Regions from separate parts of the Paenarthrobacter sp. GQ52 genome, predicted to be linked through region 3. Evidence: riboswitches for the same ligand, from Rfam matches in the RefSeq annotation. Region 3 holds a riboswitch; each other region holds the start of a gene.
What was found. A riboswitch is a leader RNA that binds a small molecule or an ion and turns the genes downstream of it on or off. The one in region 3 is predicted to bind S-adenosylmethionine.
Positions count from the first base shown of each region.

Region 1: it holds a riboswitch for S-adenosylmethionine, as region 3 does, so the genes downstream of both, metX (homoserine O-acetyltransferase MetX) here and AC6CH8_RS06275 (aminotransferase class V-fold PLP-dependent enzyme) in region 3, are expected to answer to the same signal.
Region 2: it holds a riboswitch for S-adenosylmethionine, as region 3 does, so the genes downstream of both, AC6CH8_RS00810 (hypothetical protein) here and AC6CH8_RS06275 (aminotransferase class V-fold PLP-dependent enzyme) in region 3, are expected to answer to the same signal.
Region 4: it holds a riboswitch for S-adenosylmethionine, as region 3 does, so the genes downstream of both, AC6CH8_RS17575 (DUF1737 domain-containing protein) here and AC6CH8_RS06275 (aminotransferase class V-fold PLP-dependent enzyme) in region 3, are expected to answer to the same signal.

Region 1 covers NZ_JCAXEJ010000001.1:623,497-631,055, forward strand. Annotated here, with positions in the region: gene AC6CH8_RS02710 (bifunctional o-acetylhomoserine/o-acetylserine sulfhydrylase) at 1-1,198, shown strand, start outside; SAM riboswitch class IV at 1,361-1,477, shown strand; gene metX (homoserine O-acetyltransferase MetX) at 1,493-2,614, shown strand; gene AC6CH8_RS02720 (hypothetical protein) at 2,617-3,066, opposite strand; gene AC6CH8_RS02725 (winged helix DNA-binding domain-containing protein) at 3,129-4,307, opposite strand; gene AC6CH8_RS02730 (SGNH/GDSL hydrolase family protein) at 4,309-5,151, opposite strand; gene AC6CH8_RS02735 (alpha/beta hydrolase) at 5,222-5,872, shown strand; gene AC6CH8_RS02740 (RNA-binding S4 domain-containing protein) at 5,885-6,112, opposite strand; gene AC6CH8_RS02745 (DMT family transporter) at 6,136-7,140, shown strand; gene AC6CH8_RS02750 (glycine--tRNA ligase) at 7,254-7,559, shown strand, end outside.
Region 2 covers NZ_JCAXEJ010000001.1:173,284-180,842, forward strand. Annotated here, with positions in the region: gene AC6CH8_RS00800 (VIT1/CCC1 transporter family protein) at 1-1,126, opposite strand, end outside; gene AC6CH8_RS00805 (hypothetical protein) at 1,382-1,573, shown strand; gene AC6CH8_RS00810 (hypothetical protein) at 1,598-1,897, opposite strand; SAM riboswitch class IV at 1,914-2,033, opposite strand; gene AC6CH8_RS00815 (sodium:solute symporter family protein) at 2,509-4,026, opposite strand; gene AC6CH8_RS00820 (helix-turn-helix domain-containing protein) at 4,294-4,869, shown strand; gene AC6CH8_RS00825 (APC family permease) at 4,957-6,930, opposite strand; gene speB (agmatinase) at 7,148-7,559, shown strand, end outside.
Region 3 covers NZ_JCAXEJ010000003.1:158,172-165,730, forward strand. Annotated here, with positions in the region: gene AC6CH8_RS06235 (PadR family transcriptional regulator) at 1-545, shown strand, start outside; gene AC6CH8_RS06240 (50S ribosomal protein bL37) at 659-733, shown strand; gene rsrA (mycothiol system anti-sigma-R factor) at 836-1,096, opposite strand; gene AC6CH8_RS06250 (sigma-70 family RNA polymerase sigma factor) at 1,093-1,887, opposite strand; gene AC6CH8_RS06255 (DoxX family membrane protein) at 2,069-2,584, shown strand; gene aroA (3-phosphoshikimate 1-carboxyvinyltransferase) at 2,591-3,973, shown strand; gene rsgA (ribosome small subunit-dependent GTPase A) at 3,976-5,091, shown strand; gene hisN (histidinol-phosphatase) at 5,148-5,960, shown strand; SAM riboswitch class IV at 6,141-6,254, shown strand; gene AC6CH8_RS06275 (aminotransferase class V-fold PLP-dependent enzyme) at 6,287-7,559, shown strand, end outside.
Region 4 covers NZ_JCAXEJ010000016.1:24,045-31,603, forward strand. Annotated here, with positions in the region: gene AC6CH8_RS17555 (PLP-dependent cysteine synthase family protein) at 1-881, opposite strand, end outside; gene AC6CH8_RS17560 (aromatic amino acid ammonia-lyase) at 875-2,440, opposite strand; gene AC6CH8_RS17565 (NtaA/DmoA family FMN-dependent monooxygenase) at 2,440-3,768, opposite strand; gene AC6CH8_RS17570 (SulP family inorganic anion transporter) at 3,922-5,625, shown strand; SAM riboswitch class IV at 5,709-5,820, shown strand; gene AC6CH8_RS17575 (DUF1737 domain-containing protein) at 5,834-6,100, shown strand; gene AC6CH8_RS17580 (rhodanese-like domain-containing protein) at 6,097-6,507, shown strand; gene AC6CH8_RS17585 (O-succinylhomoserine sulfhydrylase) at 6,508-7,559, shown strand, end outside.

The DNA.
Region 1 (7,559 bases), on a different contig from region 3:
CGAGAGCGCCGCCAATCGCTTTGCCCTGGCCGAGCTCGCTCCCATCTACACCCGAATCGGCAACCCGACGCAGGATGCAGTGGAGCAGCGGGTTGCGAGCCTTGAGGGTGGCCTGGGTGCCCTCTTGCTCAGCTCCGGACAGGCTGCGGAGACGTTCGCCATCCTGAATATCGCCGAGGCGGGCGACCACATCGTAGCGAGCCCCAGCCTGTATGGCGGCACATACAACCTGCTGGCGCACACGCTGAAGAAGTTCGGCATTTCGGTCACGTTCGTCGAGGACCCGGACAATCTGGACCAGTGGCGTGACGCCGTACGGCCGAACACCAAGCTGTTCTTCGGCGAGGTCGTCTCCAACCCGCGCCAGGATGTCCTTGACATCGAGGGCATCGCCCGCACCGCACACGCGGCCGGCGTTCCCCTTATTGTGGACAACACCCTGTCCACGCCTTACCTCATCCGTCCCATCGAGTGGGGAGCGGACATCGTGGTCCATTCCGCGACCAAGTACCTGGGTGGTCACGGTTCGGCAATCGCCGGTGTGATTGTGGACTCCGGCAACTTCGACTTCGGCAAGGACCCGGACCGCTTCCCTGGCTTCAATACCCCGGACCCCAGCTACAACGGTCTGGTCTACGCCCGGGACCTCGGCAAGGACGGTGCACTGGGCGCGAACCTCTCCTACATCCTCAAGGCCCGAGTCCAGTTGCTTCGCGATCTCGGCTCTGCCGTGTCCCCGTTCAACGCCTTCCTCATTGCCCAGGGCCTGGAGACCTTGAGCCTGCGCGTGGAACGCCATGTTGCCAACGCCACCAAGGTGGCCGAATGGCTTGAAAACCACGACGACGTCGAATCGGTCGCCTATGCGGGCCTGCCGTCCAGCCCGTGGTACGACCGCGGCCGGAAGTACGGACCCAAGGGCACGGGCGCCATCGTTGCCTTCAACATCAAGGGCGGCGTCGAAGCCGGCAAGCGCTTCGTGGACGGCCTGGAGTTGCACTCGCACGTTGCCAACATCGGTGATGTCCGCTCGCTGGTCATCCACCCGGCGTCGACTACACACAGCCAATTGACGGTGGAGCAGCAGGTCGCCGCCGGCGTCAACCCCGGCCTCGTGCGCTTGTCCGTGGGCATCGAGCACGTTGATGACATCATCGCCGACCTCGAAGCGGGCTTCCGGGCCGCCAAGGGCGCCTAACGCCGCGGCTTAGAGTCTCAGTCCGGCTGCCGCCCGCGTCGACGATTATTCGCCGGGCGGCAGTTCCGGGTGCTCGTTCGTGAACGAAGACGCCCTAAACCGTCACACTGTTGTCACATTCTTCGCCAGAACCACCCTGCATTTCCTAGACTCTTGGTATTAGGTCATGAGTGCCAGCACACAGCCCCGGCTTGCTGGCCGGCAACCCTCCTACGCGGTGGGGTGCCCCGGGTGAAGACCTGGCCTGTTCGCACGCAAGGCGACGGGCAAGCGCGAGGTTAAGGTGTCAAAGGAATGACCATTACTGCTACAGCCCTTCCCAAATCCGGAGAAGAAGACGGAACCGTCAAGTACGCCGGCATCGGGCCGTTGGAACTTGAGGCCGGCGGATTCCTCCCCGATGTCGTCCTCGCTTATGAGACCTGGGGGCAGCTGAATGCCGAGGCCTCCAATGCCGTCCTCATCCAGCATGCGCTCACGGGCAGCACTCACGTAGCCCGTGGAGCCACCGACGAGGAAGGTTGGTGGGAGCAGCTCGTTGGGCCGGGTGCCACCATCGACACCAACAAGTTTTTTGTCATTTCCATCAACATCGTGGGCGGTTGTTATGGCAGCACCGGCCCATCGTCAGAAGCACCGGACGGACGTCCTTGGGGCTCACGTTTCCCGTTGGTCACGCTGCGCGACAGCACGGAGGCTGAGGCGCGCCTCGCCGATGCCTTGGGAATCGATGCCTGGCACGCCGTGTTGGGCGGTTCCATGGGCGGCGCCAGGGCCCTTGAATGGGCTGTTACGTTCCCCGACAGGGTCAAACGCTGCGCCGTAATTTCGGTGGGCGCCTACAGTACGGCCGAGCAGATTGCCTTTGCTCAAGCCCAAACCTTGGCCATCAGGCAGGACCCGAACTTCAAAAACGGTGACTATTACGGCGGCACTGCACCCGAACATGGCTTGGCACTGGCCCGACGCATCGCCCACATCACTTACCGCTCAGCCTTGGAGTTGGATTTCCGCTTCGGCAGGGAAGCCCAGCACCAGGAGGCACCACTCGCTGCCGCGGTGTTGGGGGAGCGTGGCCGCTACCAGGTGGAAAGCTATTTGGACCACCAGGGAACGAAGCTGGTCCGCCGTTTTGATGCCAACAGCTACATCGCCATCACCGAAGCCCTGATGTCCCACGACGTCGCCAGGGGCCGCGGTCCGCTGGAACAGGCGTTGTCGCGCGCTACGGCTGAGTTCTTCGTGGCGGCGGTGGACAGCGACAGGCTCTACTTCCCGGCACAGTCGCGGGAACTTGCCGCGGCGCTACCTGGGGATGTGCCGGTCCACCTCATTGAGGCTCCGATTGGTCACGATGGCTTCCTCACTGAGATCGGCCAGCTCTCGGCACAACTCCGCGAATCATTCTTCGCCTAGCCCTAGCCGTTCATGATTTCGCCGCGCTGCTTCATGTAATCCTCCATGGCGATCTCGCCGTTGCTGAACTTCGTGTCCAGCTCCGCCAACTTGCGGGCGCGGAATCCCTGCGGCTCCGAAGCGCCCGCTGAGGGGAACGGTGCCGGGGATGAAGGGTTCGACGGCGGCCCGGCCTGCGGTGTCGAATCCGCGGGGCGGATGACGGTCGGCTCGGAAGGGTACCCGGGGTAATTCTGACCTGGGTAACCCTGCGTCGGGTATCCCTGACCTGGATAATTCTGCTGCGGGTAATTCTGTGGCGGATACCCTGGTCCGGGCAGATTCTGCTGAGGGTAGCCGGGGTCGCGGAAGTTATTGTCCTGGATCCGACGCGCCCGGGAGCGGTTGTACATGCGGATCCCGAGTGGAATCAGCCAAGAGCAGACGATGATCCAGAAGATCAGATTGTTCACAGTGCAGGCCTCCTAGGTCTCATCCCAGCTTAGTCCTGGCCGGCAAAACCACGGCTGCTGCTTCAGGCCAGCTTGGTCTGCATGCCCAGGAACCGGCCGTAGCGATCCACCTCCGACTGCAGGGCCTCCTGCTCTTTTGCGGTGGTGGGCCGGTTCATTCGGACGTCCACTTCGCAGGTTCTGCCGGAGAAGCCATGGCGCCACCATCCGGCCAATCTGCCGTCCAGCAGGACCACGTGCATGGGTCCGTTGTCCTCGGGGAAGAAGGGCGCCGTGCCACCAAGGAAGTGCCGGGACTGTGAGTAGCCCATCACGTATTCGTCGTAGCACTGGATGAGGTCGACGCGGGGAAGCCCGGGATCCTCGGCGGGCGAAGGATCGTCGCCACCCGCGAGAGCGTCCGCTTCCTCGGAGGCCAGATAAAAGTCGAAACCATCACACTGCGCCGCCCCCAAGCTTCCGCGGGACATGTCACCCGCCACCTCGATTCCCCGCTTTACGTCTTTTATGGTCAACCCGGACCACGCCGCACAGTCCTTGACCGTGGCGGGCCCCCGGCTGGTGAAGTATCGGAGTGCCAACCGTCCAAGAGCCTGTTCGCGGCCTTCGGCGGTCAGAGGCTTAAGAGCCGAACCGGGTACCCGTTCGTCGAACAGGGCATACGTTTGTTTCAGGGCGCCGCCTGCAGAACGGACGAGTGAGCCGCTGACCAGGACACCGCTGATTTCCGCGTGCATGAGGTGGTAGATGAAGCCCAGACCCTTGCTGGGAAATCCGGACTGTCCCAGGACTTCGGCCAGTTCCTCGCGCGTCTTGTGCGCTCCATCGGCCACAGCGGCGGCGAGGATTCGGCCGCTCTTGGCAGCAGAGTCCTCATCGATTCCTGTTTGCCGGTACATGCCTTTGTTGCCTTGGTGGAGGCGATCTGCGGACAACGCCATCAACCAGCCAAGATCGTCCCGATGCACAAAATGCCACGTAGGCCGGAGAATATGCGTCCGCAGGATGGTTCCATCGGCTACCGCCTGCTCAACGCTTAAGGCAGTGACCATCGATGAAGCGCTGGTGGAGCTTCTCTGTGCGAGAGTCCACCTCGCATAGGGGAACTCCTGCGATTGGACGGCCAGAAGGTTGCGGACCACGTCCCCGGGACTTCCGGCGTAGGGAGCCCGCAACTGCTGCCGCCGCAACCGAATCCTCCGAATAGCCTCCGCATGCAGGGAGCCGGCACCCGACGTCACGTCAGCGGCGTGGCAGCAAGGTGCCGGTGGAACCGAAGACGGGTCCCGGCGTCGGACGCTTTGGCGTGATTCCGTCGCCGGAGGACTGATGCCGAAGGCGCCGGATCACCCATGGGACAAAGAATTCACGTGCCCAGACAAGGTCGGAAGACCGGGCCTGACGCCACGTGCGCGGCGGAAGGGGCTTGGGCATCAGGGGCTCAAGCGTGTGCTCGACGTTCAACGCCTCCAAAACCATCATGGCGATGGTGTGGTGGCCCAGCGGCGAGAAGTGAAGGCGGTCAACGTTCCACATCTGGGGATCCGCCAACTGCCGCAAGGACCACATGTCCGCGATGATGGCATCGTGCCGCGCAGCTACCGTCCTGAGGTTCTCGTTGTAAATGGCCACCTTGCCGCGGATGCGCCCGAGTACTGATGCTGCCGTGTCCGGGCCATTGAAAAGCACCACGGTGGCACCTCCCGAGCTCAGCTCCGCGACTGCGGCGTCGAGTTTTTCCGCCAACAGGTCGGGATCGCCGCCGGGACGGATGAGGTCGTTGCCGCCGGCCGAAATGGACACGAGGTCAGGCTGCAGTTCCAAGCAGGGGCCAACTTGTTCATTAATAATCTGCTGCAGCAACCTGCCACGGATAGCAAGGTTGGCGTAGGCGAAATCTTCCTGGCTGCGGCCCAGTTCCTCGGCAACCCGATCCGCCCAACCACGATAACCGCCGGGGTTCTGCGGCTCGGGGTCGCCGATGCCCTCCGTGAAGGAGTCACCCAGGGCCACATAGCGGGTCCAAGGGTGTTTTTGAACGGGCTCGCCCGGCTTCAGTAAAGGATTGTTCTCACTCACGCTCATATCCTGCACCGTGACGTCGACCCTACGCCACCGTAGGTTGTTACTGGTGGGTAACTGTAAGAATGGACCCATGACTGAAGCACCCACATTTCCCGCTCCCGTTGTCCTGTGGTCCCACGACGAATCCGAGCGTGCAGGTAAGCCACTCCTGGTCCTGCTGCACGGCTACGGCTCCAACGAGGACGACCTGTTCAGCCTGGCCGGATTGCTGCCCGAGGGTTTTGTGGTGGCCGCCCTTCGAGCACCGATGCCCATGGGGCCGGGCTTCACATGGTTTCCTCTCACGGCTTCCATCGACTACTCGTTGGAAGCTGTAAAGCAGGCAGCCGAGTACGCCCTCGAGTGGCTGGACACAGTCAAAGCCAACCACTCGTCCGTGACGTTGCTGGGCTTCTCCATGGGCATGGCGATGGCCACCACCATGCTCCGCTACCGTCCCGCGGACTTCGCTGCCGTCGTCGGGCTTTCAGGCTTTGTGATCGACGCCGGCGCTGACGCCGCATTCCGGGACGACGAACTGGACGGAACGCTACCGATGTTCTGGGGCCGCGACCAGCAGGATCCCGTCATCACCCAGGACAAAATCGAATACACCATGGGCTGGGTGCGCAAGCACGTCGACCTCACCAAAGTGCTTTACACGGGGATGTGGCACGGCATCAACCAGCAGGAGATCGGACACGTGGGCGAATTCCTCACCCACAAGGTGCTCACTGACTGAGGTTCCGATGTATCAGGCGGCGGTGATCCGGACCGTCTGGCCATTGACGGTCACGGTATCGCCGACGTGAAGCTGGCGTCCGCGGCGGTCATCGATTTCGTTGTTGACTTTGACCAAGCCGTTCTTGATGAGCTCCGTGGCTTCAACGCCGTCCTCCACCAAGTTGGCGAGCTTCAACAGCTGGCCGAGTCGGATCATGTCGTCACGGATGGGGATCTCTTCAATTTCGGGGTTGCTCATACAGCAATGATGCCTGAAGTAGTGTGGTGACGGTGCCGCAGCCTTCTCCCCGTCCCGCCCTTCCGCTGGTCATTGGCCTTCCCATTGCAGTAGCGACGGGCCTGGTGATCCCGCTTCAAGGGAGGATCAACGGGGCCCTCGGCGCCAAACTGGACGACGGCATTGCCGCAGCTGTTGTGAGCTTCACCACGGGACTCCTCCTCATCAGTGCCATCTCTCTTGCCACCCCCAAGGGCAGGGCAGGGCTACAACGCATCGTTCCTGCCGTCCGGAACCGCAGCTTCCCCCGGTTCTACGTGATGGCCGGTGCCATCGGCGCGTTGTTCGTCTTTGCCCAGTCGTTCACTGTTGCCCTGCTGGGTGTCGCGTTGTTCACGGTCGCAGCGGTGACCGGCCAGACGTTGAGCGGACTGCTCGTGGACCGAATGGGCATCGGCCCGGGAGGAAAACGCGCCATCACGGGAGTCCGGGTCCTGGGCAGTGTCCTGACGGTGGCCGCCGTCGCCTGGGCAGTTTCCCCGCGCTTCAGCGGCGACACCGACATCGCCTCGCTCGTCTTGCCTGTCCTCCTGCCGCTGGCCGCCGGTTTTTTCATGAGCTTCCAGCAGGCAATGAATGGAACTGCCACTGTTCATTACGGAACGCCCATCGCGGCCACGCTGGTCAACTTCATTGCAGGATCACTCATTCTGTGGATCGCGTGGATTATCAAGCTGGCTGTGGCCGGGCCGGGAAATCCGCTTCCCAGCGAGTGGTGGTACTACCTTGGCGGGCCCATGGGCTGCCTCTTCATCGGCCTGGCGGCGCTGCTGGTCCGGAGTCTTGGGGTCCTGATCACCGGTTTGGGCATGATCGCCGGGCAGTTGGTGGGGTCGCTGGTGCTCGACGTCGTGATCCCCAGTCCCGGCGCAGTGGTCGCCTTGCCCACGGTGCTGGGTACGGTCCTGACGCTCGCTGCGATCATCGTGGCCACACTGCCCTGGCCCAAGGGAGCTTTCGCACGAAGAGTCCCTCCCAAAGGCCGGTAGGGTAGGAATCAACAAACTTTCCCCCATCACCCCGCCGGACAACCTCGTCCGGATTCCGGGGCAAACCACCGCGGACCGCACCCAGCGGCCCTGTAGAACAAATGGAGTTACCCATGGCAGCAAAATCCGTCCTTGACCAGGTCATTTCCCTCTCCAAGCGGAGGGGCTTTGTCTTCCAGGCCGGTGAAATCTATGGTGGCTCCCGTTCGGCCTGGGATTACGGTCCCCTCGGCGCTGAACTGAAGGAAAACATCAAGCGCCAGTGGTGGCAGAGCATGGTCCGCGGCCGTGAGGACGTTGTAGGCCTGGATTCCTCCGTCATCCTTCCCCGCCAGGTATGGGAAGCCTCCGGCCACGTGGATGTCTTCTCCGACCCCCTGGTTGAATGCCTGTCCTGCCACAAGCGCTACCGTGCCGAC
Region 2 (7,559 bases), on a different contig from region 3:
TGGCCGCCGCCGCACCCAGGCCGATGGCAAGCTGCCGGAGTCCGCGGCTCAGCGGCGAGGTTCCGGACAACAAGCCGACGACGGCGCCGGTAGCCAGGAGCGCGATACCCACCAGAACGCCGGCAACCAGCAAGGCGGCGATGCCCGTCATGCCGAAAATGAACGGCAGGATGGGCACAATGGCGCCCGAAGCGAAGAAGCAGAAGCTGGACATCGCTGCACCCCACGCCGAACCGACGGATTCATGATCGTCAGTGGGTGGCTTCTCCGGCTGCAAGGAAAGGCTGGGATCGCAGTCGCAGCTGAACAATCCCATGCGCTCGGCAGCACGATGCTCCGCGGCTTCACGCGTCATGCCACGGGCCAAGTACACCAGGACCAACTCGTTGTGCTCGATGTCCAAGGACGGTGCCGCGGTCAGAGTGGCCTGCGTGGGCAGGGTTGCGTTAAGGAGCTCCCGCTGCGAGCGGACCGAGACGTATTCGCCCGCACCCATGGAGAGGGCCCCGGCGAGGAGACCCGCGACGCCACTCATGAGCACCACGGGGCTGGGCACGCCGGTTGCGGCCATGCCCATGACCAGGGAAAGGTTGCTGACCAGGCCGTCGTTGGCGCCGAAAACGGCCGCGCGGAAGGTTCCGGAGAGCCGGTTGCGTCCGCGTGTGGCCAAGCCGCGGACTACTTCTTCGTGGATTTGTTCATCGGCCACCATGGCAGGCGTCGCGGCAGGTTCGGTGCCGTACGGGGAACGGCCTTCGGCGCGCTGTGCCAGAGCGAGGACGAACACTGAACCGAAGTTGCGGGCCAGGAAGCCCAGGAACTGGCTGCGGGTGGAAGCTGCCTTGGGCATACCGGCATGCTCGCCAAGGAGCTTGAGCCAGTGGGCTTCGTGCCTGCCTTCGGCTTCGGCCAGGGCGAGCAGGATTTGGCGTTCTTCGCCGTGACGTCGCTGGGCCAGTTCGCGGTAGACGGCGGCCTCGGCACGCTCATCGGCGAGGTACTGCCGCCACCGGCGAATGTCCGCGTGCGAGGGCGGCGCGGGTTGCGTGCTGGCGTTTTCGGCGGTTGCTGATTCGGGGGTGGGGTCCGGAGCGGAGCTCGACGAACTGTGGGATTCCTGGTGCATCTGCACTTTGTCTCCTGTGCTGGTTGGGGTAGTTGCGGCCCCATTGCACGCCCCACACTACCGCTTATCCGCGCGGATTTTTGGCTGGTATTCCTTAACTGGAATGTTCGGTGCACCGTAATTTCCTTGACCCTCGACGGTGCCGGTGCTCAGATGGAAGGACAGGGGCGGGGCCCTTCCGCCACTGGATTCCTGCATTCGGGTCAACGGGCTGAACCGCCCACCAGAACAGGCCCACGAGACGGAGGTTGCACCATGAACACCACCGAATCACACGCCAACTACCCGGAACGGACAACCATTGAGTCCGACCCGGCCTACGACTACGCCGAAGACCAGGAAGTGGACGAACCCTGGGTAGGGGAAGTGGACGCCCCCGAGGACGACGAACGCGTTGTCCCCATAGATGAAACCGAAGAGTTCCGCGAAGAAGACGAGGAAGCTTAGGCCTGGTCCCTGTGCCCTAGAGCCCTAGTGCCCTAGTGTGAAGTGACGTTGGACGCCCGCCCGTTTTCCGACGGCCGCAACAGTCACCGTTAGTGTCGTGGACGACTCACACCAGTGCGTCGGCCGGACGGCCTGGGCCAACGCCTGCGCGATGAGCTGCGGTTGGGCATGTCTGAACTGCTCGGTTCCAGCCTTGGCAGTGATGGTCACCGTGCCCAGGAAGAGGTCGACGGCGGGGATCACCGCGACCGTGGGGGTGGCCGTTCCGGCCGGGGTACTGGGTGCTGTTGTGTTTACCGGGGTGGTATCGCCTTGGTACGGCAAGGGACTGCTCCTTGGGGGAGTGCTCTTGCCCGCTCGGTTGTCTCTGGTCCGGGACGGGCCGCTTCCTCATCCGAACCACCCGTGAACATGGGGTTGGTGTGTGGCCAGTCGGAGCTTGGCACCACATCTCTTGAAGCTGGGACCACCCTACCGCATTGGTGTTCGGCCACCCGTTGTGGGGTGGGGGTGTCTTGTGGGGCCTGCTTTGCGCGCTTTGGGGTGGTTTTGGCGTGTAGAGCGGGCCTTGCAACGGGTGGGGGTGTGTTGTGGGGCCCGGTTGTGTTGTGGGGCCTGCTTTGCGCGCTTTGGGGTGGTTTTGGCGTGTAGAGCGGGCCTTCCAAGGGGTGGGGTGTGTTGTGGGGCCTGCTTGTGTTGTGGGGCCTGGTTTGCGCTCTTTGGGGTGGTTTTGGGGTGTAGATCGGGCCTTCCAAGGGGTGGGGGTGTCTTGTGGGGCCTGCTTTGCGCGCTTTGGGGTGGTTTTGGCGTGTAGAGCGGGCCTTCCAACGCATGCTTCCCGGGCATAGCGCAACGGCGGCGCCGCCCCGAAAAGGGGAGGCGCCGCCGTCGAACTTTACTTGTTTCCCGAACCTTGCCTGGTTCTTTGTGCCCGCCTAGGAAGCGGGGGTAGTGAGCTCTTCCTCGGCCACGCGGGTACCGGCAACGCGATCCGTCCAGGCCTTCATGACTGCCGGATCCGTGGGCTTGCTGGCAAGTGAGACCACTATGTACACCAAAGCCGAGGCGATCAAACCGAAGTAGATGGGCTCGTTGGCGTAGATGCCATCGAGGGGAACTTCGGCGTTGATCTCAAGGACGATCATGGTTCCGAGGGTTACCACCGAACCGGCCGCCATGGACCATGCTGCGGCGATGCCCGTTCCACGCTTCCACACCAAGCCGCCAATGATGGCCACGAGGAGGCCGCCAACCAGGATGTCGTAGGCAATGGTTAGTGCGGCCACCACATCCTTGGTGGAGATGGCGATGATGATTGCAACGATCCCCAGGCCGAGTACCCAGTAACGGTTGGCCTTGACGTCGTGCTCAGGGTTATCGGAGTCGGAGGTGTCCACCTTCTTGCCAAACCAGCTGGCAACGAAAGGCATTACGTCTGCGCGGGCAACGGTTGCAGCAGCAATCAGTGCGCCTGACGCCGTGGACATCATTGCGGCCACAGCTGCAGCAAGAACCAAGCCGCCGATGCCAATGGGCAGGAGTCGGGTAGCGACCTCTGCGTAGACGTCGTCCTTGGCGGCGATTTCGATGCCGGAGAGGGCGACGCTGGCAGCCATGCCGATCAGGGCACCCGCGAAGCCGTAGAGGATGCAGTAGACGCCGGCGGTAGCGCCGCCCCAGCGGGCAACTGTGGGGTTCTTGGCGGTGAACACGCGCTGCCAGATGTCCTGACCGATGAGGAGGCCAAGGGTGTACACGACGAAATAGGTGATGATCGTCTGGAGGCCGATGCCGCCGATGTCGAAGAAGCTCTCATCGACGCGGGCTCGGATGCCGTCGAGGCCACCCGCGGCGTTCAGGGCGAAGGGGAGCATGAGGAAGAAGATTCCCACGGTCTTGATGACGAACTGGACCTGGTCGGCCAAGGTGATGGACCACATGCCGCCAATGGTGGAGTAGACCAGCACGATCGCGCCGCCGATGGCGATCGCGAGCCAACGCTCCCAGCCGAAGAGGACCACGAAGATGGTGGCGTAGGCACCGGTGGACGTGGCACACAGCATCAGCGTGTAGGCCAACATGACGATGCCCGAGGTCTGGGTTGCCGTGCTGCCATAGCGGAGGGTCAGCATCTGCGAGACCGTGTAGATCTTGAGCTTTTGGATGGTTCCGGCGAAGAGCAGGCTGAGCAGTAGCACGCCTGAACCGATGGCCACAACCAGCCACATGCCGGAGATACCGAACTTGTAACCGAGGCCGACGCCGCCCACGGTGGATGCGCCACCGAGGACCACTGCGGCCATGGTGCCGGTGTAAAGGAAGGGTCCCAGGCGGCGGCCGGCCACCAGGAAGTCGCTGTTGTTCTTGGTGCGGGACTTGCCCCACCAGCCGAATGCCAGCATGGCGAGCAGGTACACCACCACGATTGCGATGTTTATAGCCGAAGATTCCATGAACGGTCCTTGGAGCTGATGCACGGAGGTTGGGGTTTTCGACGATACTCCTGCGAAGCGTCGAAGTCTCTGTGCTGACGATTGGAGATTGGGGGATGTGTTGTGTGCCTCACAGACAACACTTGTTGCCTATGAGGATATGTTGTGATGGGAGTAACAGTCAAGATCCTTTGGTCATGCTTTCGCGTATTCTGGCGCTCTTGTCCTGTCTCCCGGCTACTATTGCTCCAATGACAGGGCCACATGACAGGCCTGAAAGGTTCGTGAATGAAGGCTCTACCCGTTGAACCGAGCAATGTTCCCGTTGCCATCGGTTCCAGAATCCGCGCAGCCCGGCAAGCGCAGCGGCTCACCATCGAGCAAGTGGCGGATGCTACCGGCCTGACCAAAGGCTTCCTCAGCCGTGTGGAGCGGGACCTGACATCGCCGTCGGTCGCCTCGCTGGTCACTCTTTGCCAAGTGCTGTCCGTATCCGTGGGGGACCTGTTCGCAGCTCCGGAGACACACCTGACCAAGCGCGACGACGGCCCCCGCATCTCCCTGGGTGGCCAGGGCATCGTGGAGCGTTTGTTGACCGCCCGCTCCGAGCGTCGGCTCCAGATCCTGCAGGCAACCATCGAGCCTCGTGGCCGCGGTGAAAACGAGCTCTATGCCGTGGACTGCGACGTGGACGTCCTGCATGTGGTCAAGGGCCGGATCAAGCTCATCCTGACCAATGAGGAGTACGACCTCGAAGAGGGGGACACGCTCTCCTTCCCGGGCCGCGAACCCCACACCTGGATTAACCCCACGGACGAGACCGTGGAGGTGTTGTGGGTGCTGGTGCCGGCCGCGAGCCGCTAGGCCCACCCCTCGCGAGGTGACAGATAATGCCCATGTTTGCAGCAAACATGGGCATTATCTGTAGTATCGGCGCGCGGATCCGGGCGGTTAGCCCACGTGCACCCACGGCCGGCGGGTGATGTCCGGCTCGGCTTCCCTCAGCACTTCGCGGGTTACCGGCGCAATCTCTCCTTCGCCAAAGAAGAGGAACTTGCTGAGGTTGGAAATCGGGTTGCCCTCGGTCCAGCGGAAGTAGATGTGCGGCATGAATCCGGTGACGTCCCGGATGTGGAGGAGTACTGCGGCCACTGTGTTGGGCACGTTGTTGCTGTGCACTTCCAGGATTTTGAACCCGTGCCGGAGCTTGCCCACAACTTGGAGTTCCTGCTCGAAGTCCGAGCTGTCGTCCACAATGACCTCGATGAAGACGGCGTCGCAGTCAACGGGCAGGTGGCTTGCCTGCTGGGCGTGCTGAAGCTTCTCCCTATAACGGCTTGCACTGAGGTGCTTGGGCTCGTGGGCAATGATGCGGACAGGGCCTTCGGAAGCGTTGGCCGTGAATTCGAGGGCTTTCTCGTCCATCTTGATGTGCGTGGCCCGGAGTTCGAAGGCGCGCCGCATGCGGGAGGTAAAACTGACAACCATGATGCCCAGGATGAAGAGGGCGGCAATCTTCAGGCCGTCGGGGCGCTCGATCGAGTTGACCACGGTGGTGTAGACGAAAACGAGCGAGATCAGTCCAAATCCAATGACCTGCGCCCGCTGCTTCTTTCGCCGCGCGGACAGGGTCACGGCTATTGAAGCCGAGGTAATCAGGACCAGCACGCCCGTGGCGTACGCGCCACCCTGGGCGTTGACGTCCGCCTGGAAAATGATGGTGACGATGAAGGCGATGACCGTGAACACCAGAACCAGTGGACGGAGAGCCCGGGCCCACGCAGGTGCCATGCCGTAGCGGGGCAGATAGCGGGGGACAAGGTTCAAGAGCCCGGCCATGGCTGACGCGCCGGCGAACCACAGAATGGCAATGGTGCTGACGTCATAGACAGTTCCGAAGCCGTCCCCAAGGAACTTGTGAGCGAGGTAGGCCAGCGCGCGGCCCTCGGCCTTGCCGCCGTCCTGGAATTCTGCGGCGGGGATCAGCATGACGGTGGTGAAGCTGGAGGTGATGAGGAACGAGCTCATGATGATGGCGGCGGTGGTGAGGAGCTTGTGGGCGCCCTTGATCCGGCCTGCCGGGTTGGCTTCGGTGTCTGTGGCGTGGCCCTTGATCTGGGGCATGACGGCAACACCGGTTTCGAATCCGGAGAGTCCCAGTGCCAGGCGCGGGAACACCAGCAGTGCCAGGGCGATCATCATGATGGGGTCGCCGTGGGAGGTGGTGAGTGCGGTCCACCAGTCGGTTATGACGCGTGATTCCGTGAGGAGGTGGGTCATGGAGACGGCAATCACCACGAGGTTGAGTGCAAGGAACGCCGCCACCAGCACTACTGCCACGTTGATGGCTTCCTTGAATCCGCGCAGGAAGACGACACCCAGGCCGGCGATCAAAGCCAGCGTGATGACCACTTGTTGGCCTTCGAGGAAGTGCGGCGCGAAGGGGTTCTCGATGAGGTGGGCTGTGGCGTCGGCGGCGGAGAGCGTGATGGTGATCATGAAGTCGGTTGCGGCGAAGCCAAGGAGGGCAAGGACGAAGAGCTTGCCTCCCCATCGTGGAAGCAGGCGTTCAAGCATGGCGATGGACCCTTCGCCGCGCGGGCTTTCCTTGGCCACGCGCCGGTAGACGGGGAGCGCGCCGGCCAGGGTTGCCAGGACCAGAAGTAGCGTGGCCAGCGGGGAGAGCAATCCGGCGGCAAGGGCGGCGATGGCCGGCTGGTAGCCGAGCGTGGAGAAGTAGTCGAGTCCGGTGAGGCACATGACCTTCCACCAGGCTTGCGGCTTATGCGAGTCCGCAGGCCGGCCGTGAGGTCCCTGCCGTTTCCCTGAGGTGTCCGGCATTCCTTCCAGCAGCCAGGATTTGAGCTTGAAGGAATTTTTGGGCTGATCGGCCGGGTCGGCCGGAGGCCTCGTCAGGGTGGTCACGGTGTCCTTTCGTGCAGCCGGATGCTGCGTCCGCTAGGAGCGTATGGCCGTATTCGACGCCGGGGCCCCGGTTTTTATGGAATCATAACGCCCGCTGTGACCGGCATCTCAAGCTGAACGCAGCCGAATCCCTTGTAAACATGTGATGCATATAAGGCAACTTCGAGTGTATGATGGGAGTCACAGCAACTGATCCAACTCGAAGGAGAGGCATATTTTGGAAGAGCTTCGCATTACGGCCAACGGGAACCTCGGACCCATCGATTCATCCCGCATTCCGCGTTACGCCGGTGCCGCCACTTATGCCCGCCTGCCCCGACTGGACCAGGTCTCCAAGGCTGACGTCACAGTAGTGGGCGTTCCCTTCGACTCCGGTGTCTCCTACCGCCCCGGGGCGCGCTTCGGTGCCAACCATGTACGCGAAGCCAGCCGACTGCTGCGCCCGTACAACCCTGCCTGGGACGTCAGCCCCTTCGAGAACATCCAGGTTGCCGATGCCGGCGACATGGCCGTAAACCCGTTCAACATCAACGAGGCCATCGAGACTGTCCAACAGAACGCCTTGGACCTCACGGCCAATGGCAGCAAGCTGGTAACCCTCGGTGGCGACCACACCATTGCACTCCCGC
Region 3 (7,559 bases):
ACGGCTATGAGCTGATCAAGGAGTTGGGCGAGCGCTTCGGCGGCACCTACTCCCCCAGCGCCGGAACCATCTACCCGCGCTTGGGAAAGCTGGAGGCGGAAGGCCTCGTTGCCACGGAGACCGAAGGGCGTCGCACCAAATACCTCATTACCGATTCCGGCCGTGCTGAGCTGGACAGCCGCCGGCAGGAGTTGGCCGCCGTCGAGGACACCATATCGGCCTCCGTCAGGAGGCTGGCAGACGACCTGCGGGAGGACATCCGGGCAAATATGCGTGGCCTGCGGGCAGATCTTGCGGCAACAGCGGAGGCTGCGCGCACCAGCGCCTCTTCGGCTGCTTTTCGGAGCAGGACGGCGGGCTACACTCCCGAAGGCCAGCGCATCCTCAAGGAAGCGGAACTATTGGTTCAGTCCTTCAGGGACGACATTCGTGTCGAATTGCGCCAGCATGGCGCCTCGCATCCGCTGACTCCCATTGCCCTTGAAACCGTGCGCACTGTGTTGGACCAGGCCCGCATCTCGATCAGGAACTCGCTGCGAAACTGACTAAGGGGCTGCTCCGAGGCAGCACAACACCCGCCCGGTTCGCGGCGCAGCGCTCTGATGTGCGAAACTGGAGGGCAGCTTTATTGAGTATCAATCCTTGAAGGAGGCCAGCTATGAGCAAGCGTGCACGTAAGCGTCGTGACCGTAAGCGCGGCGGCGCGAACCACGGCAAGCGTCCCAACACCTAAGCCATCGGCTTAGCGTCACAGGCTTAAAAGCGAAGGCCCCGGAAACCATGCGGTTTCCGGGGCCTTCGATGTTAAACCCTAATGAGTGGAATGAGAGCCGAATCAGGCGTCCACAGGCTTGATGGAGTGAATCCTGTCAAGGATGGAGTTTTTCAAGTTCTCCGGCGCGGACTCAGTGCATGATCGCTTGACCATGGTGCGAATGAGGCACTCAAGGTCATACTGCTCGGCGCACTCCTCGCAGGAGTCCAGGTGCTGCTTGATCTCAGTTAAGTCCTCGCGGGTCAACGCACCGTCGAGGTACTCGTAGATCCGCTGCATTCGCGTATCGTCGCAATCGCCCAATCCTTGGCAGTCGCTCATTTCTCTTTCTCCTGATTGTTGCTTCCGGCCGCGGCCTGATCTTCGGTTTGGGCCCTGAAGCCCCGTTCGGCGGCGTAATCCGCCAGCATGTCCCGCAGCATCTTCCTGCCGCGGTGCAACCGTGACATGACCGTGCCGATCGGGGTATTCATAATTTCTGAAATTTGCTTGTACGCATACCCCTCAACATCCGCGAAGTAGACGGCCAGCCGGAATTCCTCAGGGATCGACTGTAATGCGTTCTTCACGTCGGAATCAGGGAGGTGGTCAAGGGCCTCAGTCTCCGCGGACCTTAAACCAGCCGAAGTATGCGACTCTGCCTTGGCCAACTGCCAATCCTCAATCGTGTCCGAGTTGGACTGCAGCGGCTCACGCTGCCGCTTCCGATAAAGGTTGATGTACGTGTTGGTCAGGATGCGATACAACCAGGCCTTGAGGTTGGTCCCCGGCTTGTACTGGTGAAAAGCAGAAAACGCCTTGGTGTAAGCCTCTTGAACCAGGTCTTCAGCATCGGATGGGTTGCGTGCCATCCGCATGGCTGCCGAATACAGCTGGTCCACGTACTGCATGGCGTCGCGCTCAAAGCGCGCCCGCCGCTGTTCTGGAGTTTCCGTAGCAGGATCGACGTCGGTTACAGCCGCCGCGTCGTCCGCGCCGGTTGCCTGGTACATGGCCGCTGCGGCCGGTTCAGTGGTGCTCATCGTTGCCAAGTCTACTGTCAGCTGCCGGGATTCCGGCTGCATCCCATACGCAGGCTCCGGTAGAACCAACCGGTCCTTAACCAAAGTCAAAAAACCAACTCCGTTCAACAGGCGGCAAACACGATGCCGCAGTCCGGTCTCCACCGCACCTGAAGTTCACAACGGCTGCTGCTGGGTAAATATTCCGCAAAAGTGCAAGACTAGAGCAGACTGCACCCCTTGAACACAACACTTATCAAACTAATGTGGCAAGCCATCCAGGAGGCAAGACATGTCTGTTATCCGTTTTCTCGCACGTCCCATGCTCGCGTCGAGCTTCGTCGTCGCAGGGCTGGATAAGCTCAGGAACGCGGACGACACTGCGAAGCAACTCTCGCCAGTCCTTCGCCGTGCCTCGGAATCCCTTCCCTTCAAAACTGATGAAAAGACCTTGGCGCGCGTCATCGGCGGGGCACAACTGGGCGCCGGAGCCTTGCTCGGGCTCGGCAAGCTCTCCCGTTTTGCCGCCACGGTCCTGGCTGTGACGTCGGCTTTGAACTCCTACGTGGAGTGGCGGTCCGCCGATATCAGCACCAAAGAAGGCCGAAGTGCCCGCAAGGCCCAGCTGCTGAAGAACATTTCCCTCACGGGTGGTGTGCTTCTGGCCTCTGTTGATACCGCGGGCCAGCCGAGCATCGCCTGGAGGGCGGAGCACCTGGCCGCCGATGCCAAAAAGGTGACGGGCAAGCAGATCAAGCGTGCAGACAAAGCAGTTCGCAAGGCCGTTGACAACGCAGTTGGAGCATAAGGAAGCATGACCGGTACCACCGCCGCAAACACCGAATCAACCAAAGCCGCCACCATGCTGCCACTGTGGCCGGCCCCGTACGCCAAGGGGCCTGTGGACGCAACCGTGACGGTCCCTGGTTCAAAGTCGCTGACCAACCGGTTCCTGGTGTTGGCCGCACTGGCGGATGGTCCTTCACGGCTGCGGGCTCCCCTTCATTCCCGCGACTCTGCGCTCATGATCCAGGCCCTCCGGCAATTGGGGGCAAGGGTCACCGAGGTATCCGGGGACGGCGCCTTCGGACCGGACCTGGAAATTACTCCCATGGATCCCGCCGCAACAGGGGCTGAAACGGCAATTGACTGCGGGCTGGCCGGAACTGTCATGCGGTTCGTCCCCCCGTTGGCTGCGTTGCGTACGGGCGTCACAGTCTTCGACGGCGATCCCCACGCCCGCAACAGGCCCATGGGAACCATCATCGAAGCGTTGATCGCCCTCGGCGTGCCAGTGGCAGCAGACGGCGGCAGGACGCCGTCGTCCCTTCCCTTCGCCGTAGAGGGAACCGGCCAGGTCCGGGGCGGCCACCTTGTGATCGACGCCAGCGCCTCATCGCAGTTCGTTTCCGCGTTACTGCTGGTGGGTGCCCGCTTCGTTGATGGCCTGCATCTGGAACACGTGGGCAAGCCCGTCCCCAGCTTGGACCACATCACCATGACCGTGGAAGTCCTCCGCAGCGTCGGCGTCGTCGTGGACGATTCCGTGCCCAACCACTGGCGGGTCTCTCCGGGACCCATCCGCGCTTTTGACCAGCGGATCGAACAGGACCTCTCAAATGCAGGACCTTTCCTCGCCGCTGCGCTGGCCACACGCGGCACCGTCCGCATCCCCAATTGGCCGGCCGGGACCACACAAGTGGGCGACCAGTGGCGCACCATCCTGACCACCATGGGAGCAGAAGTAACTTTCGAAAACGGGACACTGACGGTGACCGGCGGGGCAGAAATCAAGGGTGCCGACTTCGACGAAACAAGCGAATTGGCACCCACTGTGGCCGCCCTGTGCGCATTGGCCAGCGGCCCCTCCCGGCTGACCGGTATTGCCCACCTCCGCGGACACGAAACGGACCGGCTCGCCGCGCTGGTTGCCGAAATCAACGGCCTCGGGGGCGACGCGGAAGAGACCGCCGATGGCCTGGTTATCCGCCCGTCGGCCCTTCACAGCGGCGTGGTCCACAGCTACGCAGACCACCGCATGGCCACTGCCGGGGCCATCCTGGGGCTCGCCGTCGAAGGCGTACAGGTTGAGGACATCGCCACGACATCGAAGACCATGCCGGATTTTCCAAAGATGTGGGAAGCAATGCTGCAGCCAACTGATGCCAACACCGATCTTGATGAGGCCAGCAACTAACCATGGGCCGTGACGCACGCTCCTGGGACGAATCCGACGTCCGGATCCGTCCCAGCAAAAAAGGATCCAGGCCACGCACCAAGGATCGCCCCAGCCACGATGACGCCGTAATAGGCAGGATCATCACCGTGGACCGCGGACGGTACAGGGCAATTGTTGGCGAAGATTCCGCCGACGAACGGATCGTTATCGCAGCCCGCGCCCGCGAACTGCGACGCAACCCCGTTGTCCCCGGCGACTTCGTCGCATTGGTGGGTGACGTCTCCGGGTCTCCCGATACCTTGGCGCGCCTGGTCCGGGTGGAAGAGCGGAAGACCCTCCTTCGCCGGAGTGCCGACGATACGGACCCCATCGAACGGGTGGTCGTGGCCAACGCCGATCAGCTCGTGGTGGTTGTTGCGGCGGCCAACCCGGAGCCACGCACCGGATTCATTGATCGCGCCTTGGTCGCAGCGTACGACGCCGGCATCGAGCCGTTGCTGCTCATCACCAAGGCGGATGTGAAGGACCCGGCGGAACTCCTGGCCAATTACCTGAGCTTGGATTTTCCCGTAATCATCAGCCGGACCGCTGACTCCGAGGCCGGCGGCATCGATGCCCGTTCCGATGACGGACTATCAGCCCGGCTGGACAAGGTCGCCGTATCCCAACTCCGCTCGCACTTGGGTGGAAAAGTCACCGTCATGCTCGGTCACTCCGGCGTTGGCAAATCCACCATGGTCAACGCGCTGACAGGCGCAGAGCGCGCCACTGGAGGCGTCAACGCGGTTACGGGCCGTGGCAGGCACACATCATCCTCGGCTTTGGCGTTGAAGCTGGACGATGCACCGTCCGGCAGCTGGATCATCGATACTCCCGGAATCCGCTCCTTCGGCTTGGCGCATGTGGATCCGGACCGGATACTGCACTCGTTCCCGGACCTTGAGCCCGGCACCGAGACCTGCGACCGCGGCTGCAAGCACGGTGCCACAGCCACCAATTGCGGGCTGGATGCATGGGTGAACGATGGCCATGCCGGGCCATCGGGAGTGGCCCGGTTGGCCTCCTTGCGCCGCTTGCTGGGTGCAGACCCAAGGCTCGAAGCGAAAGAGACCAAGGAACTGGGCACCGTCAACTGATTCGTTGTCTGCTTCACGTCCCCAATGCAGCGAACGATTCAGGATAGTTTGGTGGCATGACCCATCCCGTTTCCACCTACAACGATGACCTGCGCCTGGCCCACGTCCTCGCCGATTCAGTCGACGCCCAGACCATGGATCGCTTCAAGGCACTGGACCTGCAGATCGAAACCAAGCCCGACCTCACACCTGTCACTGACGCTGACAAGGCCGCAGAGGAAGCAATCCGCGGTCAACTGTCCCGCTCCCGTCCGCGGGACGCGGTCCTGGGCGAGGAGTTCGGCAGCAGCGGTCACGGTTCACGTCGCTGGATCATAGACCCCATCGACGGGACCAAGAACTTTGTCCGTGGTGTCCCGGTGTGGGCAACGTTGATCGCCCTCGTGGATGAGGGGGAACCTGTGGTGGGCGTAGTCAGTGCGCCTGCGCTGGGCAAGCGATGGTGGGCTGCGAAGGACATGGGCGCCTACATGGGCCGCTCCCTGGCCTCGGCAACGCGGCTCAAGGTGTCCAACGTTTCCCGCCTGGCTGACGCCTCCATGTCATATTCCAGCCTTTCGGGGTGGAAGGAACGCGGCAACCTGGATGAATTCCTGGGGCTGACGGAAGACATCTGGCGGACACGCGCCTATGGTGATTTCTGGTCGTATTGCCTCGTGGCCGAGGGGGCAGTGGATATCGCTTGCGAGCCTGAACTGAACCTCTACGACATGGCAGCACTCGTCCCGATCGTCACCGAGGCAGGCGGCCGTTTCACATCCTTGGAAGGCGAAGACGGTCCGTTTGGCGGTAACGCCCTGGCCACCAACTCGATCCTGCACTCCGAGGTCCTCAAGCGCCTCAACCCCGGATTGGACGACCTTCTCTAAACTTATCCACGCCTGGCCACCCAGCGGCAGGCGGAATTTTCGACGGCGGATGGCCCCCGCAGGGGGTCTCCGCCGTTTTTTATTCGGCGAAGAAGGGATTTCGCATTCGACGTAACAAAGGGCTTAACAAAAGGAAGCGGCTTTGGAAGCCTCCCCGGACGTGCCTTAGCCTTTTTTACAGGTCACGAGTGCCAGCGCTAAACCCCGGTTTGCTGGCCGGCAACCCTCCATTCGCGGTGGGGTGCCCCGGGTGACGACCCGGCCGGTCCGGAACGGATGCGGCAAGCGCGGATCCCCCTATGGGGGTCCCTCTTGAGTGAGGTTCCATGAGCACTGTCACGTTCAACTCCACCACCATTCCGTCCTTTGTTGAAGAATCCACAGCGGAGACGATAACCGCTCTGCGTCCGCTTGCCGCGGTCACTGGCGCTGAGCTTCAGGCTCCCCTGATTCAGGGTGGCCACGTCCGCTACGCAAACTTGGACTACGGCGCATCGGCCCCGGCCCTGACCATCGTTTCGGCCTACCTCAACGAGGTCCTGCCCTACTACGCCAGCGTTCACCGGGGCGCCGGGTACGCCTCCCAAATCAGCACGTCGGTGTACGAGAACTCGCGGAACATCGTCCGTGATTTCGTCGGCGGGCGTGCCGATGACTCAGTGATCTTCACACGGAACACCACTGACTCGTTGAACCTCCTGGCCGGATGCCTCCCGCAGGTGGATGGCCAATTTGCGGGCGAGGTCCTGTACTTGGACATCGAGCACCACGCCAACTTGCTTCCGTGGCAGGGAGTCCCCCACCGCAGCGTCGTCGCGGCACCAACCCTGGCCGAAACGGTGGACAAGCTCGAGGCCGAACTTGCCCAGGGCGGGGTCAGCCTGCTGGCTGTTACCGGCGCCTCGAACGTGACGGGGGAAATTCTTCCCATCGCCCGCCTTGCTTCGCTTGCCCACGAACACGGCGCAAGGATCGTGGTGGACGCTGCGCAGCTCGCACCTCATCGCCGGATCAACATCACCGAGGCGGACGTCGACTACATCGTCTTCTCCGGACACAAGCTTTATGCCCCCTTCGGCGCGGGTGTCGTGGTGGGTCGTCCGGACTGGCTCGACGCCGGCATACCGCACCTGGCCGGAGGCGGCGCGGTACGTGAAGCGCGCCTGGACTCAGTGAGCTGGGCCGCGGGCCCGGCGCGCCACGAGGGCGGCTCCCCCAACGTGCTGGGCGCCGCGACACTTGCCCGCGCCACCCAAGTCCTCGCAGGGCTCGATCAGGACGCGTGGCATGCCCACGAGTCCGCCATCCGCTCGTACCTGGTGCAGGGCCTGGAGGCCATCGATGGCGTGACCGTCCACAAGATCTTCGCTGACTCCCTGGACACCATCGGTGTGGTCAACTTCTCCGTAGAAGGATTCGACGCCGGGCTGGTTGCGGCTTACCTGGCGGCCGAGCACGGGGTTGGCCTCCGTGATGGCCGGTTCTGCGCCCACCCGCTCCTCAAACGCCTCGGGCTCCCCTCCGGATCCCTGCGCGCCAGCTTCGGCGTCGGCTCCCGGTTGGAGGACGCCACCAGGCTGCTCGCAGGCATCGAAGGAC
Region 4 (7,559 bases), on a different contig from region 3:
CCCAGCGCGAGTCCTTCTTCATCCAGAAGCCTGTGGACGGTGGTGTAAACCTCGTCGTTGGGGATCCGCAGGAAACGGTCCACGATGGCGCGGTCGAAAGCCTTAGGCCATTCAGCTTCGGGCCAGGAGTTGCCCACGCCGTCCACCAGGATCTCGCCGGGATGGCCACCGCTGTAGGCGGAGCCGTAGGGGTCGGCACCAACAACTTCCACGTGCCCGCCGGGTCGTGAGGCAGCCACGCGTTCCTTCAAGAACCGGCCGTTCCCGCTGATGGTCCCGCCGGTGCCTATCCCCGCTACGAAGTGGGTCACCAGGCCACCTGTCTGTTCCCAGATCTCGGGCCCGGTGGTTTCATAGTGCGCGGCCGGATTGGCAGGGTTGTCGAACTGCATGGGCCGCCACGCGCCGGGCGTCTCGGCGGTAATCCGCGCTGCCACGGCGCGTGCGTTCTCCGGCGATTCCGACGGCGCGTTCCAGTCCGTGAGGATCACTCGGGCGCCGTAGTTGTGCAGCGCGGCAAGCTTCTCCTCGGAGATCGTGTCGCCCGTAACCACCACCACCGGGTGTCCGGTCAGGTGTCCGATGAGGGCGAGCCCGATCCCGGTGTTGCCCGACGTGCTTTCCACAATCGTGGCGCCCGGTTGCAGCTCGCCAGACCTTTCCGCCGCCCGAACCATACTCAGCGCGGTGCGGTCCTTGATGGAGCCACCAGGGTTCTCGGACTCGAGCTTGATGTGGATGGTGCTGCCCAGGCCGTGACCCAGTGATTCCAGCTTCACCAGCGGGGTGTTGCCCACTTTGTCCAGGACTGAGGCGTCCAGCCCGTCCGGAATCGAGACAGCCGCGTGCACACCATGTTTGCGGATCGCTGTACTCACCACGGTTCCTCCCCTGTCTCCAAAAATTCCCTGGCTACGGCATCCCGCAACTCCAGACGCGCCCGCGCCACCAAGTCAGGAGCCGACGGCCGGTCGGCAAGCACATCGGCCAGTCTTCCCACGACGGCGCCCGTCCCCGTTCCGAGCGGCTGCGCGGCTCCCGCTTCAAGCAGCAGGTACGACGCCGTCAACGCCTCGATAACCAAGAGCTTTTCGGCAGCCTCCAAAGACTTTTCGAGCTGCTGCAGGGCAAGCGGGGCAAGCGTCGAATGGTCCTCGACGTCGGCAGAAAGCGTCGGCGCCCCGAGCGTCGCCGGTGCGGCGAGGAACTTGAGTTCGGCCAACAGTCCAGCGGCCGAGTACCAGAGCAGCCCGGGAAGTTCTTCTTGGGCCAGACCTTCCCCGGAGGATGCCGCCTGCAGGTGGCGGGCCCGGATAGCCCGTTGTGGTGGATACAACTTGGCGATGCGGCGTTCACTGGAAATCCCAACGTGGGCCAAAGCCAGCCGCAGGCCCTCGAAGGCGAGAGTCAGTTGCATCGGTTGGAAGTTCCCGCCGGACACCATCTGCCCGGAGTCGAGATCGACCAGGGGATTATCGCCGCGGCCGTTTAGCTCCACTTCCAACGCAGTACCGAGCTGCGTCACCAGGGATCGAAATGCCCCGTGCGTCTGGGGCGCGGCCCGGAACGATAACGCATCCTGCACCGAAACTTCGGGACGAACATCCTCCAGCCACCCACCGCTCAGAAGGCGGCGAACAGCGGCAGCCGACTCCCGCTGCCCGTCCACCGCCTTGGCCGCCTGGATTGCCAGCGAGAACGGGCTGAGGTTCCCGCCGCCGTCGTACCTTGCGATCGTCTCCAGTGAGAGGGAAAGTGCGACGTCGGCCAGTTCGGCCAGGTGCCGCAACCGCACCAAGGCGAGGGTTCCTACACCCACCGAGTACGCATTGGCACTGACCAGGGCCAGGGCCTCACCCGGCGCGAGAACAAGTGGCTGGAGACCGGCGTCGGCGAGCGCTTTGGCGCCGGGGATCAGCGTGCCATCCGCGTCGAACGCTTCGCCCTCGCCCAAGGCAACGGCGGCGACGGCGGCAAGTTGGGTCAGGTCTGACGAGCCCACTGAGCCTTCCCGGGGGATGGCGGGGAAGACTCCGCGGTTGAGCAATTCGGCGTAGAAGACTGCTGTTTCGGGTCGCACGCCGGAACCACCGCGGCTGAAACCGATAAGCCTGGCAAGGATGACGGCACGGGCAGCAGCTCGGTCAAGATACGTGCCCACACCGCTGTTGTGATACCTGACCACCTGCACCTGATACGCCAGGAGCGACTTCTCCTCCACAGCCGTATCCCGGCCTGACCCTAGCAGTGTGTTGAGCCCGTACACACGCTTCCCGGAGGTCGCGGTGAGCTCCACTAGTTCCCTCGACTTACGCATCAAAGTCAGCGCTTCCTGGTTGAGTTCCACGTCAAACGAGGGATCTTCGGCGGCCAGCGCCATGTCCGATGCCAGCACCGGAGCCGCACCGATCAGGAAGGTTCGCGGTTCAGCCGACACCATCAGAAGTCCAAGAGATTTTGCCGGAAACCACCGTTGCCGTAGCTCTTCCTCAACAGGCCACGCCGCCGCAGTTCAGGGGTGAGCTTGTCCAGGACACCGTGCACGGTCACAGGGTCCACGAAGCCGGAGAAGAGGAAACCGTCGCCACCCACTTCAGACCCTGTCGACTCCAGGTAGTCGGCGATTTCGCCAACCGTACCAATGATGGAATCACCCGCTCCTCCGCTGCGGGCCTGCAGGATCTGTCTCAGTGTGGAGCCCGGAGGGGCCGCCTTGGCGAAATGCTCCAGCGTCCCTTGGTTGCTGTTGGTGCTCAATTCGGGCAGCGGAGCGTCGAGGTCGAACTGTTTGAAGTCGATCACTGAAAGGTAGGAGATGGAGTTGAGTTGGCTGTCGATGTCGCGTTGGGTGAGTTCACGCCTCTGTGCCCGCAACTCCTCTGCTTCTGCCGTGGAACCAACAATGGTGGGCTTCAGGACGAAAAGAACCTTGACGTCGTCGGGATTGCGGCCTGCTTTTGCAGCTTCCGCGCGGATGGAATCCCGGTAGGACTTCATCCCGTCAACGCCGCGTGCCAAGGCAATGGCCACGTCGGCATGCCCACCTGCGAAGGCCTTACCGCGCGGCGACGCACCAGCTTGCACCAGAACGGGTTCTTCCGGCAAAGGCGCAGTGTTCAGCGGACCCCTGACCTTGAAGAATTCGCCTTCGTGGTTAATGGGGTGCACCTTGCTGTGGTCCGCGAACACCCCCGCCTCAACGTCCTCAAGCACGGCGCCGGGTTCCCAACTCCGCCAGAGCCGCCTGACGACGTCGACGAATTCCTCCGCTTTCTCGTAACGGAGGTCGTGTTCGATCTGCTGGTCCAGCCCATAATTCTGCGCGGCGAGGTCGCTGCCGGACGTGACTACGTTCCAGCCGAGCTGCCCTTCTGAGAAGTGTTGCAGCGTGGCCAGGAGCCGGGCGGCAGTGAAGGGCGGGTAGAAGGAAGCGCTGACCGTCGGGACGATCCCTAAATGCTCAGTGGCCGAGAGAAGGTACGGGACCAGCGCCAGCGGATCATGCTTCGGAGCGAACGACGCGTGCGCCAGGGAGACCTCGGCCGTGCCGCCGTAAGTATCCGGGACGGTGAGGGAATCCTCGATGATGAACAGGTCCAACCCGGATTGCTCAAAGGCCCGGACAGCCTCCTGGTACAGGGCGGGTTTCTTCCAGTCATAGCCCAGGCTGTAGCCGGGAGTCCCCCAGCCCTGGACACCAAAACCGTGTCCCACGAACCATCCAAAGTGCAGCATGGGCTTGAGTGTAGAACTGCTCTGTCCGTTCACCGCGACCTGATTTCATGCGAAGTTACAGGGGGTCGTACTGCGTCAATTATGCTCCCGGGGCGTCACATTTGGGCGGGCCTCATGAAGGTTTGGATTTCCACATACGACGACCGCCTTGTTCCGCAAACAGCATGGGTCAGGAATGATCGCTGTATGAGTTCACCCGCCCGTTCTTCCCCCAAGTCTTCCGCCAAGGACCGGCTTTCGGGCGTCTGGGCGCTCAAGGGCTACAAACGCGAATGGCTCCGGCACGACGTCGTGGCAGGTGCTGCCCTCTTCGCCCTGCTGGTACCCGCCGGTATGGCCTATGCGCAGGCGGCCGGCCTTCCACCGGTCACCGGTCTCTATGCCACTGTGGTCCCGCTGCTGGTTTATGCGATCGTCGGGCCTTCCCGCATCCTGGTCCTCGGCCCCGATTCTTCCCTCGCCCCCATGATTGCCGCGGCAATCGTGCCGCTGGCAGCGGGTAGCAGCGAAAAGTCGGTAGCGCTCGCCGGACTCCTGGCCGTGTTAATTGGGGTGATCATGCTGGCCGGGTCGGCCCTCAAACTCGGGACCATCACAGGACTGCTCTCCAAACCCATCAGGCTCGGATACCTGAACGGGATCGCTTTGCTGGTGGCCCTTTCGCAGCTGCCGGCATTCCTGGGGATAGAGGCCGACGGCGACATCTGGCAAAAGCTTGCGAAGGTCACCACCGGGGTGCTGGGCGGCGAGGTCAACATCACCGCGCTGCTGCTGGGCGTGGGTTCGCTGGCGCTGATCTGGATTCCCCGGCTGCTGAAGTGGAAAGTGCCGGGTGTGCTGCTGGCGGTGGTCGGCTCGTGCGTCGCAACGGCCGTTTGGAGCCTCAACGACGACGTCAAGGTCACCGGAGTCCTGCCGCAGGGCCTCCCGATGCCCGCGCTCGGCGGCATTGGCTGGGCGGACGCACTCACGCTGCTTCCCGCTGCGGCAGGGATCGCCCTCATGGCCTTCGCGGACACCGGCGTCCTGTCCCAAACATTGGCAGCCAAGGAAGGCAAGAAGGTTTCCGGCAACAGGGAAATGGCAGCACTTGGGGCAGCCAATGCTGCCACGGGCCTGCTGGGCGGATTCCCCATCTCCGGCAGTACATCGAGGACCCCTGTGGCTGTGGACGCTGGTGCCAAGTCCCAGATGACCGGCGTGGTGGGTTCGGTACTGGTGCTTGCTTTCATGCTGCTGGCTCCAGGGGTGACCGAGTACCTTCCGTCCGCCACCTTGGCCGCCGTCGTGATTGCCGCAGCGATAGCCCTGGCGGACCCGGCCGGCGTCCGGCGCCTGTTGAGCCTGAGCCGGAGCGAATCCGTGGTGATGTTGGCTGCATTCCTGGGCGTCCTTACAGTGGGTGTGCTCCAGGGAATCGTGGTGGCCATAGCATTGGCGCTCTTGGACTTCGTGCGGCGGGCCTGGGATCCATACCGAACAGAACTCGGTGCCGAAGAAGGGCTCCCTGGGTACCACGATCTTGAACGACACCCCAACGGCGCACGCATCCCCGGGCTCCTGATCCTCCGTTTCGATGCACCGCTGTTCTTCGGCAACGGGCAGGTTCTTGCAAGCTTTGTCCGGGAACAACTGGACGAAGCTTCGGATAATATCTCCCACGTCATCCTGGCGGCGGAACCCATCACAGGCATCGACACCACGGCCCTGGACGACCTCGTCACGCTGGATGAATGGTTGGCCCGTCACGGCGTGGATCTGGTGTTCGCCGAACTCAAAGGTCCTGTGAAGGACAAGCTGATCCGCCTCGGAACGGCAGCCCGTTTCACGCCGGACCACTTCTTTCCTACAGTCGGCGCCGCCGTCCGCACGCTCAGGGACGAAGAGTGAAACGGCCGCCGATTACGCAACATGACGGCCGCCCCACCACTCGCAAGTGCGGCCGGATGCCCGTGGATGTTACGTTTTTCTTGAGTAATGAGTACCAGCGCAAAGCCCTGACTTGCTGGTCGGCAACCCTCTCTCCGGCGGGGTGCCTCAGGTGACTACTCGGCGTATCGACAATTCGTACTGCAAGCGTGACTGAGGAGCACCAGCTATGCCTGAACCCACTGAAGAAAAACTCTCCTACCGCCTGGTGACAGGCCCGGACACCCGCGACTTCTGCGAGCGCATCCACAATGCCCTCGCCGAAGGTTACGTCCTCCACGGGAGCCCGGCAGCTACGTTCAACGGCACGGACGTCATCGTTGCCCAAGCCGTTGTCCTGCCGACCGCGATCGCCACAGCGGATGCCGCAGTGGCCAATGCCGTTGACCAGTTGGAGAACTACGACGACGAAGAAGCGTTCGAGGGCCACGCATGAGCTACGCAGGTGACCTGACCCCGCACGACGCGTGGGCCAAACTTCAAGACGGTGCCATCCTGGTTGACGTCCGGACCGAGGGCGAATGGGCCCACATTGGAATCCCTGACACCAAAGCTACCGAGAACGACCCCCTGTTCATCCAGTGGAACTTGGCCGGCGGAATTCCGAACTCCCGCTTTATTGAAGACCTTCAGCAACAGGCTCCCGAGGACGACGGCGTTGAGCTCGTTTTCCTATGCCGTTCCGGGCAACGCTCCATCTCGGCGGCCATCGCCGCAACCCAGGCCGGCTTCACTGCCTACAACGTCCTGGAGGGCTTCGAAGGCGAACCGGACCGCTACGGTGAGCGCACCGTCAATGGTTGGAAGAACCGTGGCCTGCCGACGAATCTGGGGACCGAGTAAGTGACTTTTAATCCCGACGCCGCCGGCTGGAGCCCTGACACCCAGGCCGTCCGCGGTGGCCTTGACCGCACCAATTTCCAGGAAACGTCCGAACCCGTTTTCCTGAACTCCGGTTTCGTCTACGAATCCGCTGCCGCCGCCGAACGTGCCTTCACCGGCGAGGACGAACGATTCGTCTACTCCCGTTACGGCAACCCGTCCGTGGCCACGTTCCAGGAGCGGCTGCGGCTGCTCGAAGGAACCGAGGCGTGCTTCGCGACGGCGTCCGGCATGTCTGCAGTCTTCACCGCCCTGGGTGCCTTGCTGGCTGCCGGTGACCGTGTGGTTGCTGCCCGCTCGCTGTTCGGCTCCTGCTTCGTGATCCTCAACGAGATCCTTCCCCGGTGGGGCGTGGAGACGGTCTTTGTTGACGGACCCGACCTTGAGCAGTGGCGCGAAGCCCTGTCCGAGCCCACCACTGCGGTGTTCTTCGAGTCACCGTCCAACCCCATGCAGGAGATCGTCGATATCGCTGCCGTCAGCGAACTGGCCCATGCCGCCGGGGCGACTGTCGTCGTCGACAATGTCTTTGCCACTCCCCTGCTGCAACGCTGTGGTGAGCTGGGTGCAGACGTGATCGTGTACTCCGGGACCAAGCACATTGATGGCCAGGGACGAGTCCTTGGCGGCGCGATCCTAGGCACCAAGGAATTCATCGATGGTCCGGTCAAGCAGCTCATGCGGCACACTGGCCCGTCGCTTTCGGCGTTCAATGCCTGGGTGCTGACCAAGGGCTTGGAGACTATGGGACTGCGAGTGAATCACAGCTCGGCTTCTGCTCTGAAGATCGCAGAGTGGCTCGAGCAGCAACCCGCCATCAGCTGGGTCAAGTACCCGCTGTTGAAGTCCCACCCTCAGTACGAGCTCGCTGCGAAGCAGATGAAGGCCGGCGGTACTGTGCTGACGGTCGAGCTGCTTCCTTCGGCCGGGCGTACAGCCAAAGACGCTGCGTTTGCCTTGCTCGATGGCCTCCGTGTCATCGATATCTCCAACAACCTTGGCGATTCCAAGTC